Regions from separate parts of the Vibrio atlanticus genome, predicted to be linked through region 2. Evidence: riboswitches for the same ligand, from Rfam matches in the RefSeq annotation. Region 2 holds a riboswitch; the other holds the start of a gene.
The links. A riboswitch is a leader RNA that binds a small molecule or an ion and turns the genes downstream of it on or off. The one in region 2 is predicted to bind lysine.
Positions count from the first base shown of each region.

Region 1: linked by a shared signal. The riboswitch ahead of lysC (lysine-sensitive aspartokinase 3) and the one ahead of OCV30_RS10135 (Na+/H+ antiporter NhaC family protein) in region 2 are both predicted to bind lysine.

Region 1 is NZ_AP025460.1:367,612-375,682, reverse strand. It holds gene OCV30_RS01900 (PglL family O-oligosaccharyltransferase) at 1-1,482, shown strand, start outside; gene OCV30_RS01895 (pyridoxal-phosphate-dependent aminotransferase family protein) at 1,587-2,726, opposite strand; lysine riboswitch at 2,903-3,080, shown strand; gene lysC (lysine-sensitive aspartokinase 3) at 3,190-4,557, shown strand; gene metH (methionine synthase) at 4,673-8,071, opposite strand, start outside.
Region 2 is NZ_AP025460.1:2,278,772-2,286,842, forward strand. It holds gene hisC (histidinol-phosphate transaminase) at 1-769, opposite strand, end outside; gene hisD (histidinol dehydrogenase) at 779-2,098, opposite strand; gene hisG (ATP phosphoribosyltransferase) at 2,098-2,994, opposite strand; His leader region at 3,048-3,183, opposite strand; gene OCV30_RS10135 (Na+/H+ antiporter NhaC family protein) at 3,373-4,965, opposite strand; lysine riboswitch at 5,078-5,255, opposite strand; gene OCV30_RS10140 (H-NS family histone-like protein) at 5,633-6,043, shown strand; gene OCV30_RS10145 (IS4 family transposase) at 6,187-7,563, opposite strand; gene OCV30_RS10150 (inosine/guanosine kinase) at 7,722-8,071, opposite strand, start outside.

The DNA of each region.
Region 1 (8,071 bases), 1.6 Mb from region 2:
TTGCCCATTATTTACAGCAACGCCTCTCCTCAAGCCGCATCAGGCCGACTACTGGGATTGTGGGCGGGCTTCGCTTTATTCGTGGTGCTTCAGCAATTTAAATTCAGTAACAAACACAAACAACGCATGTTGTGGTTCATTGTTCTTGCTGTCGTCCTACAAACACTTTTTGGCTATGTGCAATATTTCTTACTGGAACCTGGCAACCTATTTGGTTATAACACTGCGGCCAATAGACCTTATGGGATATTTCAACAACCGAATGTTATGGCCAGCTTTTTAGCTACCGGTTTTGTGCTTTCAGCTTATCTTTTAGCGAGACAGCCTGCTAAATATAATCGCAAAATTAGCGAGTCATTCTTACTATACCTGACACCAACCTTAACCGTACCTTTGCTGATCATCATTGCATCACGTACAGGATGGTTGGCTGCCGTAATCGGGTTTGTCTGCATTCTGCCTTACCTTTACAAGTTCTCGACCAAGAAGCGCTTCTACGGATGGTGTGTATCAGTGGTAGTCGGTATCGTCGTCGCTTTTTCGGTGATCAGCCTCAGTACAACTGATAGCCTCGCAAGCAAAAGGGCTAACTTAGAAAGCCCACGAGCTTATACCTTTCCGCAAGCGCTCGATATGATGATCGAAAAGCCATTTACAGGGTATGGCTACGGGAAATTCGAATCCGAGTACACGCTATACACAGCTCGCCAGCATCAACTCAACCCAAATTATCATCCCGGCCTTCCTTCAATGGATCACCCACACAATGAGTTCCTGTTTTGGGGGGTTGAGGGCGGAATAGTACCAATCATCGGGATCTTGATTGCTGCGGTGTTGGTGATGTCACGCATAGCTAACTCAGCGAAAGGAACACGTCTAGCACTACTTGCGCTGTTCATACCAATACTCTTACATTCTCAGCTTGAGTATCCTTTTTACCACTCGGCGATTCACTGGATAACCTTTATCATTTTGATTTACTGGGTCGATCAACGGACTTCTCGCCACTATCAGCAGCCGTTTAGTATCGTCAGTAAAACCCTATTCAGAGTGTCGAGCTTAGTCGTTCCTATCTTGGTGAGTTTTTACATGCTGAGTGCCTTACACACCAATTATGTACTCACTAAATTTGAAATGTCTAAGCCGAAAAACCCGGACATTCTTAAGCAGGTAACGAACCCCGTAGTATGGAAAGATCGCTATGATTGGGACGTGTACAGTACCTATCTAAATATCGGCCTCTACAAAGCCGATCCTAGCCTGATCCAGCCTTATATAGATTGGTCGTTAGAGATCATAAAGAGTAAGCCAAGGCCTGCTTTCTACAGCAACCTGATTCTCGCGTATCAAGGATTAGGCGATCACAGCAAGGCAGAACAAATTCGCAGTGAAGCGAGCTTCTTGTTCCCAAATCGAGACTTTTCCAAGATTCAGTATAAAAGAGTATCACAAGAAGAAGATAACCTGTCGTCTGCTGAGTGATGTTTAGATCTCGGAACTAAAGCACCATTTCTGACCTTTCGGTTAGGCACAAAAAAGCGCACGATCTCTCGTGCGCTTTTCTTTTGAACTTCAGCTTATAGCTACTATTTTAGAGCGTCTTGCAACGCTTTTAAGCATAAGGCTACATTCTCTTTTCGAGCGCCATAACCCATTAAACCAATACGCCAAGCCTTCCCAGCTAAAGAGCCAAGGCCTGCACCGATTTCAAGATTATATTCTTCTAACAGCTGCGTTCTTATTTTGGCTTCATCAATCCCTTCAGGGAAGTAAAGCGCATTCAATTGAGGTAGGCGACTCTCTTCATCAACCACAAACTTTAATCCTAGTGCTTCTACGCCTTCTTTAAGCTCTTGGTGCATCGCATGGTGACGTGACCACGCATTATCCAGGCCTTCATTTTTCAATAAAACCAACGACTCATGCAGAGCATATAGGCTGTTCACAGGCGCAGTGTGGTGATAGCTACGCTTACCTTCTCCACTCCAATAACCTAATACCAAGCTCTGATCCAAGAACCAGCTTTGTACGGGAGCTTGACGTGCTTTCATTTTATCGACAGCACGTTGAGAGAACGTCACGGGAGATAAACCAGGTACACAAGACAGACACTTCTGACTGCCTGAATAAACCGCATCGAGTTGCCATTCATCAACCAACAATGGCACACCACCTAATGATGTCACCGCATCCACAATCGACAATGCATCAAACTGGCGAGCGACTGCGGAAATAGCTTGAGCATCCGATAACGCGCCAGTAGACGTCTCGGCATGCACAAATGCGACAGCAACAGCATCGGGGTTTTCAGCCAATGCCTTTTCTACCTTTTCAACTGAAACGGGCTTACCCCACTCGTCATCAACAAGGATGGCTTCACCACCACAGCGAACAACATTCTCGCGCATACGCTCACCAAAAACACCGTTACGACAAACAATGACCTTTTCACCAGGCTCAATCAAATTAACAAAACAGGTTTCCATGCCCGCACTGCCTGGAGCAGAGACAGCAATCGTAAATTCATTCTCTGTTTGGAATGCATACTTAAGAAGTTGTTTAAGCTCATCCATCATCGCAATAAATAGCGGGTCGAGGTGACCAATGGTTGGACGGCTTAATGCCTGTAAAACTTGAGGAGAAATGTCTGAAGGCCCCGGCCCCATTAACGTTCGGTGTGGCGGATAAAAGCTATCGATAGCAGCAGTGAGTGTTAAATTAGACATGTACATCCCTTACGTTAATGTTGTGATCAGTCCACCCTAAAGCAAATTGATTACCTCAGCAATTAGCCATAAGTATTGAGGTCAAACCAGTGTCACATAATTGTTAAAATTATTTTTCAATTATCTCACGTTACGGATTGACATTATTTGCGCAAACACGTTCAATGAAATGGCTATCTAGCAGAAGAGGAGCACTGCCCAGGCAGGTGTTTTGTGGAACCGCATTTCCAATACAAAACATTCATGGGGAGCAGTGCCGAGATAATAAAAGGATGCAGGACCTTTATTATCGGTTGAGCGGGCTGAATCCCGTTAACTGTCGCCATTTCTATATGGTGAAGAGCTTCTGAGGTTACTATTCTAATAATTCCTCTCTTTTTTGCTCTAAAACTCTCTTCGAAAAACATCGGACGTTGGATTACCCAACAGTAATTTTATTTTAGGAAATCGTGGGAGATATATCGTGAGTGCATCTAATGTAGCTGGTTCTTTTAATGTCGCTAAGTTTGGTGGAACAAGTGTTGCCAACTTTGAAGCAATGAGCCGTTGTGCTGCCATTATTGAAAACAACTCAAATACGAAACTGGTCGTGAGTAGCGCATGCTCTGGCGTGACTAACCTGCTTGTTGAACTCGCGAATGGTGTTCAAGATAAAACTCGTCGCCAAGAACTAGTCACACAGTTAACCGACATTCATAATACGATTCTTGCTCAGCTAGCAGACCCAATTAGCATTGAAAAAGATGTGCACTGTATTCTGGATGATATTGCGAGCGCTGCAGAAGCCGCATCATTCCAAGCCAGTACCAAACTCACTGATCACCTAGTGGCATGTGGCGAACTGATGTCGACACATATCCTCGCTCAAATCATTCGCGAACGTGATACACCAGCGACTCGTTTTGATATCAGAGAAGTGATGCGCACCAATGATGATTTCGGTAAAGCAGAACCACAACTGGAAGATATTGCAGCCCTTGCACAGCAGAAACTGATTCCACTTTGCGAAGAACAAGTTGTCGTTACCCAAGGTTTTATCGGTGCCGACAGCGAAGGTAACACCACAACGTTAGGTCGTGGCGGCAGTGATTATTCAGCTGCACTGATTGCGGAGTCGGTACAAGCGATTGGCTTAGAAATTTGGACTGATGTTCCAGGCATCTACACCACAGATCCACGCATCGCATCGAAAGCATCTCCTATCCCAGAGATCAGCTTCAGTGAGGCATCTGAGATGGCAAACTTTGGCGCGAAAATATTACACCCTTCAACTCTGGTTCCTGCACTACGCCATCAAATCCCTGTTTTTGTCGGCTCATCAAAAGCACCAGAGCTTGGTGGAACATGGATTCGTCAACAAGTTGAAAGCTCTCCTCTGTTCAGAGCGCTTGCCCTACGCTGCAACCAAACCATGGTTACGCTACGCAGCGCTAACATGTTCCATGCCTATGGTTTTTTGGCAAAGGTATTCGAGATCCTGGCTAAACATAAGATCTCAGTCGATCTTATCACCACCTCAGAGATCAGTGTCTCACTTACTCTCGATCAAACCGATACCTCAGGTGGTGCTCCTGAGTTACCTGAAGCCGCTCGCCTTGAGCTTGAAGAGTTGTGTTCCGTAGATATTGAGCACGACCTATGCCTTGTTGCTCTTATTGGTAACAACATGAGCGAAAGCAAAGGCTATGCAAAGCAGGTATTCGGCACTCTAGAAGATTTCAACCTACGTATGATTTGTTACGGAGCAAGCCCACACAACCTATGCTTCTTGCTAGATGAATCTGTGTCTAAGCTGGCGATTCAAAAACTTCATCAAGAGTTATTTGAGTAGATAGTCCGTTTATCATCGACAGATAAATAACTAAATTACAGATACAAAAAGGGTTGCTATTAAGCAACCCTTTCTCTTTTTTACGTTACGAATCAAAGCTCGTTATAGATTCAAACTAGTTAATGTTTGGGCCTAACCACTTCTCAGCTTCCAACATATCCCAACCTTTACGGTCGGCATAGCTATCCACTTGATCCTGTTGAATCTGTGCAATCGCAAAGTATCGGGCATCAGGATGTGAAAAATACATACCAGACACTGAAGCACCAGGCCACATCGCGTAGCTCGTGGTTAGTGACATGTCGATCGCTTTTTCAACGTCCATCAACTCCCACAACGTTCCTTTTTCTGTATGTTCTGGGCAAGCAGGGTAACCTGGAGCTGGACGAATACCTTGGTACTTCTCACGAATCAAATCGTCATTAGACAGATCCTCATCCGGCGAGTAGCCCCAAATGTCCTTTCTCACTTCTTTATGCAGGTATTCAGCGAACGCTTCAGCCAATCGGTCAGCAACCGCCTGAATCATAATCGCGTTGTAGTCATCACCGTTGGCTTTGTATTCATCAGCAAGCTCACGCTCGCCGATACCACCAGTCACCGCAAAGCCACCAATCCAGTCCGCTTTACCGCTATCTTTCGGCGCAATGTAATCAGACAAACAGTAGTTAAAACCTTTTGGCTTCTCGGTTTGCTGACGAAGGTTGTGTAAAACCTTTAACACTTCAGTACGAGATTCATCGGTATACACTTCGATATCATCGCCAACGCTGTTAGCAGGGAACATCGCACACATCCCACGAGCTTCAAGTAATTTCTCTTTCTGTACTCGATCCAATAAATCGTTGGCATCTTTGAATAAGCGTTTCGCTTCCTCGCCCACTTCTTCATGATCAAGAATTGCAGGGTATTTACCGACCAATGACCATGTCATAAAGAATGGAGTCCAGTCGATGTACTGACGCAAAGTTGCCACATCAAAATCATTAAAGATGTGAACTCCCGGTTTAGCGGGTGCCGGTGGCGTGTAAGCATCCCAATCGATAGCTACTTTATTAGCACGTGCTCTTTCAAGAGTGACCGGTTTAGTACGAGGCTTCTTACGATTATGCTGATCGCGAACGCGATCGTAATCAATATTCAACTTCTCAACAAATGCAGGTTTCAGTTCGTTAGATAGTAGAGAGGTACACACACCCACCGCACGTGAAGCATTGTTTACGTAGACCACAGGCTCAGAGTAGTTCTGTTCAATCTTAACGGCTGTATGCGCTTTAGATGTGGTTGCTCCACCGATCAGAAGAGGCAGTTTAAAGCCTTGCCTTTCCATTTCTTTCGCAACATGCACCATCTCATCCAGGGAAGGAGTGATCAAACCCGAAAGGCCAATGATATCGACGTTTTCTTCCTTAGCGACCTTAAGGATTTTTTCACATGAAACCATCACGCCTAAATCGATAATTTCGTAGTTATTACACTGCAAGACAACGCCCACAATATTTTTTCCAATATCGTGAACATCGCCTTTTACGGTCGCAAGTAAGATTTTTCCGTTAGTTGCACCTACGTCTTTGGTTGCATTGATAAATGGCTCTAGATGGGCTACCGCTTGCTTCATAACACGTGCAGATTTCACCACTTGAGGAAGGAACATCTTACCTTCACCAAAGAGGTCACCAACCACATTCATACCATCCATTAATGGGCCTTCTATCACCTCGATAGGGCGAGAGGCATTAACACGAGCTTCTTCGGTATCTTCAACAATAAAGTCGGTAATACCTTTCACTAAGGAATGCTCTAAGCGTTTTTCTACTGGCCAGGTACGCCACTCTAAAGCAGATTTATCTTCAACTTTTCCAACTGCACGCTCTAGATATTCAGTTGCGATATCTAGCAAGCGCTCAGTGGAATCATCTCGGCGGTTTAGAACCACATCTTCAACGGCTTCACGTAAATCCTCAGGGACATTATCGTAAATCTCTAATTGCCCAGCATTTACGATGCCCATATCCATACCGTTTTTAAAGCAGTGGTATAGGAATACTGCGTGGATAGCCTCACGAACGTAGTTATTACCTCGGAATGAGAACGAAACATTCGATACACCACCAGAAATCATCGCATGAGGTAAGTCTCGTTTGATGTCCCCTACAGCTTCAATGAAATCGACCGCATAGTTGTTATGCTCATCAATACCTGTCGCCACAGCAAAAATGTTCGGGTCAAAAATAATATCTTCAGGTGGGAAGCCCACTTCATCAACCAGAATATTGTAGGCATTAGTGCAAATCTCAACCTTACGCTCTCGAGTGTCAGCTTGGCCAACTTCATCGAACGCCATCACGATAACGGCAGCACCATATCGGCGAACCAGTTTCGCTTGTTCGACAAACTTCTCTTTCCCTTCCTTCAATGAGATCGAGTTAACGATGCCTTTACCCTGAATACATTTCAGACCCGCTTCAATAACTTCCCATTTTGAAGAGTCGACCATGACTGGCACTTTCGAGATCTCAGGCTCAGACGCACATAGATTAAGGAATTTAACCATACACGCCTCAGCGTCTAGCATCCCTTCATCCATGTTGATATCGATAATTTGAGCGCCATTCTCAACTTGCTCTCGAGCCACACTCAAAGCTTCATCATATAGCTCTTCTTTGATAAGGCGCTTAAAGCGAGCAGAGCCCGTAACGTTAGTTCGCTCACCCACGTTAACAAACAGAGATTCCTTGGATATCGTCAATGGCTCTAAACCAGAGAGACGACAAGAGACGGGTAAATCTGGTAATTGGCGCGGTGTTACACCTTCAACAGCTTCTGCCATTTGGCGTATATGTTCTGGCGTCGTACCACAACAACCACCAATTAAGTTCAAGAAACCACTTTCAGCCCATTCCTTGACGTGTTCAGCCATATCTTCGGGAGAAAGGTCATACTCACCAAATGCGTTAGGTAAACCCGCATTAGGGTGTGCAGAAACATGACATTCGGAGATACGAGACATCTCACCGACATATTCACGCAATTCATCTGGGCCTAATGCACAGTTCAATCCAAATGAGATAGGTTTTACATGACGAAGGGCATTATAGAATGCTTCTGTTGTTTGTCCGGAAAGCGTCCGACCAGATGCATCTGTGATAGTACCGGAGATCATAACCGGTAAAATGATACCTACTTCTTCAAAGACAGATTCAACCGCAAAAGCACACGCTTTCGCGTTTAACGTATCGAAGATAGTTTCAATAAGAATTAAGTCTGAACCGCCCTTGATAAGCGCACGAGTCGATTCAGAGTAAGCCTCAACAAGTTCATCAAAGCTAACATTACGATAACCCGGATCATTAACATCTGGAGAGAGAGAACAAGTTCGGTTAGTTGGACCTAACACACCCGCCACGAAACGGGGTTTATCAGGAGTCTTCACTGTCCATTCATCTGCCGCTTCACGAGCCAACTTAGCAGCAGCATAGTTAATTTCTTCGCTGAGACTTTCCATATCATAGTC
Region 2 (8,071 bases):
GCCCTTGTTCAGAAAGCGCTTGAACGGCAATATCAGCAACTGGAATTGGAACTGGGTAAGGCGCAATCACTTTCAACAGTACATCGATAAGCGCTTTGTTCGCCAGCGTAAAGCCACAACGTAAACCCGCCAGAGCAAAAGCTTTCGACAAGGTACGCAGAATCGCAAGGTTCGGATATTGCTCAAGCAAGTCGACCGTTGACGCTTCTGTACAGAAATCGATATACGCTTCATCCATCACCACAATCGCTTTGTCTTGTGTCATTTCAAGCAGTTTAACGATGTCTTTACGGTTAACTAAGTTACCTGTTGGGTTATTTGGACTACAAACAAACACCACTTTTACGTTGTCAAGTTGAGCTTCAATAGCTGGAAGATCCAATTGCCATTCAGAAGTCAGAGGCACCACTTTACGCTCAACACCAATCGTCTCTGCACTGATTGCGTACATACCGTAAGTGGGTGGACAGTAAAGAATAGCGTCTTCGTTCGGCTCACAGAAAGCACGAATCAGTAGTTCAATGCCTTCGTCAGCACCACGAGTAGTCAACGTTTGCTCTGGTGCAACACCCGCATATTGAGCGTAAGCATCGATTAGCTCTTTAGGCTGACACTCGCTGTAGCGATTAAGTCGAGTCAGATTTAAGGTGTACTCGTTATCAAACGGAGATTCGTTGGCGTTCAACCATACATCTCCGCTGCCACCAATGCGCCTTGCAGACAAGTAAGGTGTAAGAGCCTGAACTTGTTTTCTTGCTAACTTTTCCATGCCCTACCCTTATTTCGCTTTATTTAGCTGTTCAAATCGATTTAATTTTTCAACTCGGATGGTCACCGCACGTTTGTGTGCGTCCAAACCTTCGGCTTCCGCCATTGTGACTACCGTTGGCGCTAGGCCTTGTAAGCCATCAGCTGTTAACTCTTGTACCGTCATACGCTTAGAGAAATCCGCCAAACCTAGGCTTGAATAAGTCTTGGTATAGCCGTAAGTCGGAAGAACGTGGTTTGTGCCTGATGCGTAGTCACCTGCAGATTCTGGAGACCAGTCACCCAAGAAGATTGAACCAGCATTGTCTAGTAACGGCAGCAGTTCACGTGGACTCTTGGTCTGAACAATCAAGTGTTCCGGGCCATAGAAATTCGAAATCGCAATCGCTTGAGTGATCGATTCAGCAATGATGATTAGACTTGAAGCCAATGCTTGCTGAGCGATGTTCGCACGAGACAGCTCTTTCAGTTGCTTCTGAACCGCATCGGTTACTTGGTCGGCAATAACTGGCGATGGTGTTACTAATACAACCTGTGAATCTGGGCCATGTTCAGCTTGGCTCAGTAGATCAGCAGCAATGAAGTCAGCATCCGCAGTTTCGTCTGCAATCACCATCACCTCCGATGGGCCTGCCGGCATATCAATCGCAGAACCACGGAAGTCATTGCTTACTTGGCGCTTAGCTTCCGTTACGTACGCATTACCAGGACCGAAAATTTTATCTACTTTAGAGACACTCTCCGTACCGTAAGCCATCGCCGCAACAGCTTGAGCACCACCTACATTGTAAACCTCATCGATTTTACAAAGATTAGCGACATACAAGATTTCATCCGCGATTGGCGGAGGTGAACAAAGCACAACCTTGCGGCAACCCGCGATTTGAGCGGGTACACCTAACATAAGAACCGTTGACGGAAGTGGCGCGCTGCCACCCGGAATATAAAGGCCAACAGTATTAATAGCGCGTGTCACTTGCTCACACACAACGCCTGGCTGTGTTTCAACCTTAATTGGCTGCGGCTTCTGAGCTTCGTGAAACTTAGCAATATTGCTATAAGCTTGCTCTAACGCTTGCTTCATTTCTGGTGTTAAACGAGCACATGCCTCTTCAATCTCAGTCGAGCTGACTCGAATGGATTCTGGAGTCACACGATCGAACTTTTCAGTCAGTTCTTTAAGTGCGGCATCGCCTTCATTTCGTACTTTTGCAATAACATCAGAAACAGTCGCTGTGATGTTTGCACCTTCAGTAATAGCTGGACGCTCTAGTACCGAGTCTTGCTGTGATTCACTTAAAGATTGCCAAACAACGGTTCTCATCGTCACTACCCCATCATTTTTTCGATTGGTAATACTAGAATCGAGCTTGCACCCAACTCTTTCAGCTGTTCCATAGTTTCCCAGAACAAGTTCTCGGTACTTACAAGGTGAACGGCAACTTTGTCTTTGTCTGTTGATAGTGGAAGAACAGTAGGATCTTCAGCGCCAGGCAATAATGCTTTGATTTGCTCTAGCTGAGATGTAGGCGCGTGAAGCATGATGTACTTCGACTCTTTTGCTTGTTGAACACCTTGCATACGAGTCAGTAGTTTTTCAATCAGAGCTGTTTTGTCTGCATCGAACTCACCAACACGCTGAATCAATGTTGCTTTAGATTGGAAGATAGCTTCTGCTTCTTTTAGGCCATTCGCTTCTAGCGTCGCACCTGTAGAAACTAGATCGGCAATAGCGTCTGCTAGGCCTGCGCGAGGCGCAACTTCAACCGAACCCGTTAGCATACAAGCGCTGAATTCAACACCCTGCTCGTCCATGTAGGCTTTCAGTAGTTGTGGGTAAGTTGTCGCAATACGTTTACCCGCTAGATCTTGTGGGCCGTTGTATTCTTCGTCTTTGTTAATCGCGATAGAAAGACGGCAACCACCGAAGTCTAAACGACGTAGTGTGCGAAACTCTGATGGCTCTTTTAAAGCAACACGGTCTAGGCGAACTTCTTCTAGTTCATTTTCACCGATGAAACCAAGGTCAACCACACCATCCATGATAAGACCTGGGATGTCGTCATCACGAACTAATAACAAGTCGATTGGCATATTTAGTGAATGAACAACTAAGCGCTCACCCATGATGTTAAATTTAACACCACATTTTTTAAGTAGATCTTGGCACTCTTTACTTAAGCGACCTTTCTTTTGAATTGCGATTCTTAGGCGTTGTGTCTGCATTGCTGTATCCCTGTGCAAATATTTGAATTTATTGATTATTTAAAAGTGCTAAAACTAAAAAACCCTCGGAAGACTTTGTCGTCCCGAGGGTTTAAATCTAAATTCTTTGACTTAACCTCCGGGAGAATTCTTGCTCCCGGGTATACGTAAATCTCCCCGAAAGACTAGATAGGGTGATGATGGTGATGAATGTTCATTACTAATTTACGCATACTTATCAGCTCTTAGGTTGTTTACTGTCTTGTCTCCACACTAACTAAGCTGACACCCTTTTTCAACCATTTATTCGAACTTTTTTCACGAAATTTAAAATTAAATTAACGAACACAAAAAAAGGGAGGCAAACGCCTCCCTTCTCATTATTCAATCAAATGATGACTAGCTTTTACACGTTGCTATCTTGCAACGAGAGAAATAAGCCAATGCAAAACATACCGCAACAAACGTTAGAGACGCTGCGCCAAATGCAATGCCAGTTGATGATGTCATTCCTAGGGTGATGAAACCAATACACGATACGAACGCCACAGACAGCGCATAAGGGAGCTGAGTCGATACGTGATCAATGTGGTTACAACGCGCACCTGTAGAAGACAGAATCGTTGTATCTGAGATTGGAGAACAGTGGTCACCAAATACAGAACCCGCAAGAACCGCACTTAGCATAGGAAGAATTAGCGCGATGTCAGAGGCTGCAGCCATGTCACCCGCAATCGGTAACATGATACCGAACGTACCCCAAGATGTACCTGTCGAGAACGCCATTAGGCCAGCAAGAAGGAACAAGATAACCGGTAGCCAGTGGTAATCGATGTTACCTGTTGCTAGAGAGGATAGGTACGAACCTGTTTTCATGTCGCCAATAACAGAACCAATCGTCCATGCAAATACAAGGATAAGGATAGCGCCAAACATTGAGCTTGCACCAATCCACATTGTTCTTGTGATATCAGCCATAGGTAGTTTCTGTTTGAATACCGTTGCTAGCGCAACGAGTAAACCAATCACACCACCGTAAACCAGAGACTTACCTACATCTGTATTTTCAAATGCACCAAGTAAGTTGAATGCTTGACCATCAGCAGTAAGCGCTTGGCCACCGGTGTAAAGCATTGCTGCAACCGTCGCGACGATTAACGCTACGATTGGCATAACGAGATCAGAAACAGAACCGTTTTCGCTCTCTTGAATATCTAGCTCTTCGTTTAGATCGTGCGCTTGCTTTTGATCATTATCGCCTTCAAAACCGCGACCTTGAGAGGCTTCGATCTCATGCTCGCGCATTTTGCCAACATCTAAACCAAACCACGCAACAGCAAACACCATTAATAGTGCGAACACTGCGTAGAAGTTCATTGGGATAAGGCGAACGTAAGCACCCAGTGCAGAATACTCTGTCACACCGTGTGTCACTAAGATGCCACCAATGATAGTGATGATGTAAGCACCCCAGCTAGAAGCCGGCATGATCACACACATAGGAGCAGCAGTTGAATCTAGAATATAAGCTAGCTTAGCGCGAGATACGTAGAAGCGGTCAGTTACAGGGCGAGAGATGGCACCTACCGCTAAGCTGTTGAAGTAATCATCAACAAAGATGAATACACCTAAAAAGGCAGCAAGTAGTTTTGAACCACGTTTGCTCTTAACACGAGACTGCGCCCACTCAGCGAATGCGCGAGTACCGCCAGACAGTGTTAATAATGCCGTTGTCATTCCAAGGATAATTAGGAAAGCAACGATACTCATGTTCCAAGTGTTAATACCACCATCTTCGATGAAAACACCAGATACTTTAGTAAAGACGTAGCTAGCTGCGTTACCTACCGAGTAGTCAGCAAGTAGAATCGCACCCATGACGATACCGACACCCAAGGAAACTAATACACGGCGGGTAACAATAGCAAGAGTCAAGGCAACCAAGGGAGGAAGCAGCGATAAAGGCGATGTTGCAAAATCTATTAAATTCATGATCTTCAAAAACCAGTTTTTTATTTGGCTAGAGATCTACTGCAGATAAACTTGATACGGCTTATCAAGCTCATGTTGAACTAAGCGAAAGGGAAGTGAACACTTCACCCAACCCTACAGTAGCGCTCCATAGTTTAAAATTAAGACTATGGCAGTGTTGTACCTATTGAGCACAACCCCAGCAAATTGCTTAGATATACAATTTACTTCGGCAATTACACCTTTCATTCCCGTTCATTGGCATCACCCCAACGAAAACTACTCTTTATAATTGCACCTCTACGTGCGGTAACATTATTAACCGTGTAAACCAGAGTTTAACAACAGATTAACCAAAGCACCGCATCAGGTAGCCGCAATTGTACCCATCAAGAGCAACAATGCAACATATCATTCCGAGAAAAATAGCTTTTTGTTAATGAAGTAATCAATAGAAGAATAGTCAACTTTTACGGATTACTCCACTTAACACATATCAGATATCACCTGTTTTTTTTAAGATATTCTTAATAGTTATTATAAGTTCATTAGAGGTCTATCTTTTCATCTTAAAGCACTCGTCTCATTTTTTTATTTAAATAACTAATAGAAGAAATACTATTTGTTTTATTCTTAGCCTCTGTTTATTATTAGGAGGATTATTTAGTTTACCTTGATGGGAAATATCATGTCTGAATTAACAAAAACTCTATTAAATATCCGTAGCCTTCGTGCGTTCTCACGTGAATTAACTCTTGAGCAACTTGAAGAAGCGCTAGACAAGCTGACTATTGTTGTACAAGAACGTCAAGAGTCTGAAGCTGAAGAACGCGCAGCAAAAGCAGAGCAAGAAGCTAAGCTTTCTGCTATCGCAGAACAAATTGCAAAAGACGGAATCGATGTTGCCGATCTTATTGCTGCACTTTCTGGTGAAGCAAAATCTAAAACAACAAAATCTAAACGTGCTCCTCGCCCTGCGAAATACAAATACGTAGACGCGAATGGCGACGAAAAAACTTGGACAGGTCAAGGCCGTACGCCTTCAGCTATCCAAGAACAACTAGATGCTGGTAAATCTCTAGAAGAGTTTGCTCTTTAAGGCATCGAGTTTGCTAAGTGAATAATCAATAACTCACTAAGCAATAGAATTAATATTTAAGTCGACTAAAGTATTATTTACGGCTTCAATATATTCAGAAACAAAAAAGGCTCCTTTCGGCTGTCTCTTGATCACAAGTCTGGTTAATCAAGAGACTTAGCGAGTTCATACCCTTCAAGGATGGTTTGTAACCTAAGCCATCCTTGCCATAACGTCTTTATAGAAGCGCGACCTGTTCGCTTGGTATTCTTCCAACCACCTAACCGAGCAATACCGTTGTAAGCCCATGATATATTAGGCGCTTCTTTCGGTAGTTTTTTGCTCTCCAACTTGAGCCACATTAACTTCCACGCTTTGCCTTTTAATACCTGCTCACAACTGCTCTTAGATAACTCGTCTGATTCATTCATAAACCTCAACTGGAGTAACCGAGTCGCGATAAAAGCCAAAACGACGCTGAGCCTTTCTAAGTTATCCTTACTTTGCATTCTCAGTTGCTCAACTTCAGTCCCTTCACTTTTCCAGACTTTATGAAAATCTTCTATTAGCCAGCGCCGCTCATAATAACTGACGATTTTGAGTGCCTCTTCCTTGCTCGTTATCGGCTCTGAAGTCAGTAAGTGCCATGCGAGCTTATTACCACTCTCTCCTTGTTCTATACATCCCACGTAGTAAAGCGGAATGTTATCGAACTCTTTCTTGTTAGCAGGAGACTTGAGTGTCACGGGGGCATATTTGATATCTAAATGAGCCTTGCGAGCTTTACGACCGCCTTTTTGCGGTATTTCGAGCACTTTCTCTCCGGCTGATAACAGGGTAGAGGCATAGCTATAAAGACGATTATCATGCTCTTCAATACAGCGGCTTTGCATTGAGCGAACGAGGAACCTTTGTTGTTGCTCTCGCTTGTAAGTGAGGTATTCAAATAGGTCGGCTTCTCTATCGCACACAGAAATGACATCCGAAATTTTATCGCCAAGTCGCTCAGCGACATGGCGAGAGGCTTGTTCCCACTTATAACTTTCTTTCTCTTTGTATGGTCGAGTCGCATGCTGGTGCCTTTGACCTCGCTTTTCTATATCACGAGTCCAGCGCTGTTGTTCAATTAAACCAATAACAGATTGAGTGTCGGGAGCAAAAAGTAAGGTTGAGTGTACGAACATGGCGCGATGTCGATTGCCTTGATTGGAGTGCCCGAGTTCATCTCGAATGCTGCGATGGGAGTAACTGAGAGAAGTGGTGTCTTCTAAGGCAAGAAGTGTTTGTTGCTCTAATGCTTCTTGTGCGGTGACATAAAAACCCGCTTCTGCGATATCTTCTGCTTTGATTTGCTCATTACGGATGAAGCGATAAGCCCCTTCCATTTCAGCAGGGGAGATAATGAGTTTCGAGACGGGTACGCCAGGCTGCTCGGCCAGTGAGGCTGCGAGAGCAACGAGTCTTTGAGTGCGTCTAGGGTCATTAAGGTGGGCTTGACCGAACTGTTTTTGTGCCCAAAGGGTTGGCTCTATATAGGTCATGATAATCATCCTTGTCATTGCTTAGATGATCAGATCATGAAACCTAAAAATAGTTCAAAAAAAATCCCCAAGCGTGGCTTAGGGATTTGTGTATAAGAGACAGCCTTTCGGAGCCTTTTTTATATTTCTAATAGTGAAATATAAATCAAAAAAATGCCTTATCTTTCCCAGTACGCTTCTTCTAGACTATCTTCTCTTTCAGGAAGGCCTCGAGATAATCGTGGCGAGTGCTGAACTAATACTTCATAACTTGCGCGGTTTGAATATTTACAAACTTGTGAGAAAGAAGAATACGTCAAGAATGAATGCTGATGCTTACTTGAGTTAGGCACATTTTCTTTATGGTACTTATTAGCGGCCATATCATGTAATAGAGCAGACAACGCAGCATCACCGGCACCATTCGTATTCTTAATCTTTTCTGGGCCGCCCATGTAAGGTGCGATATGCGAATAGATTTTCGTTGGATTTTCACATAAATCTTTATGTGCGGGACGACTAAACTCAT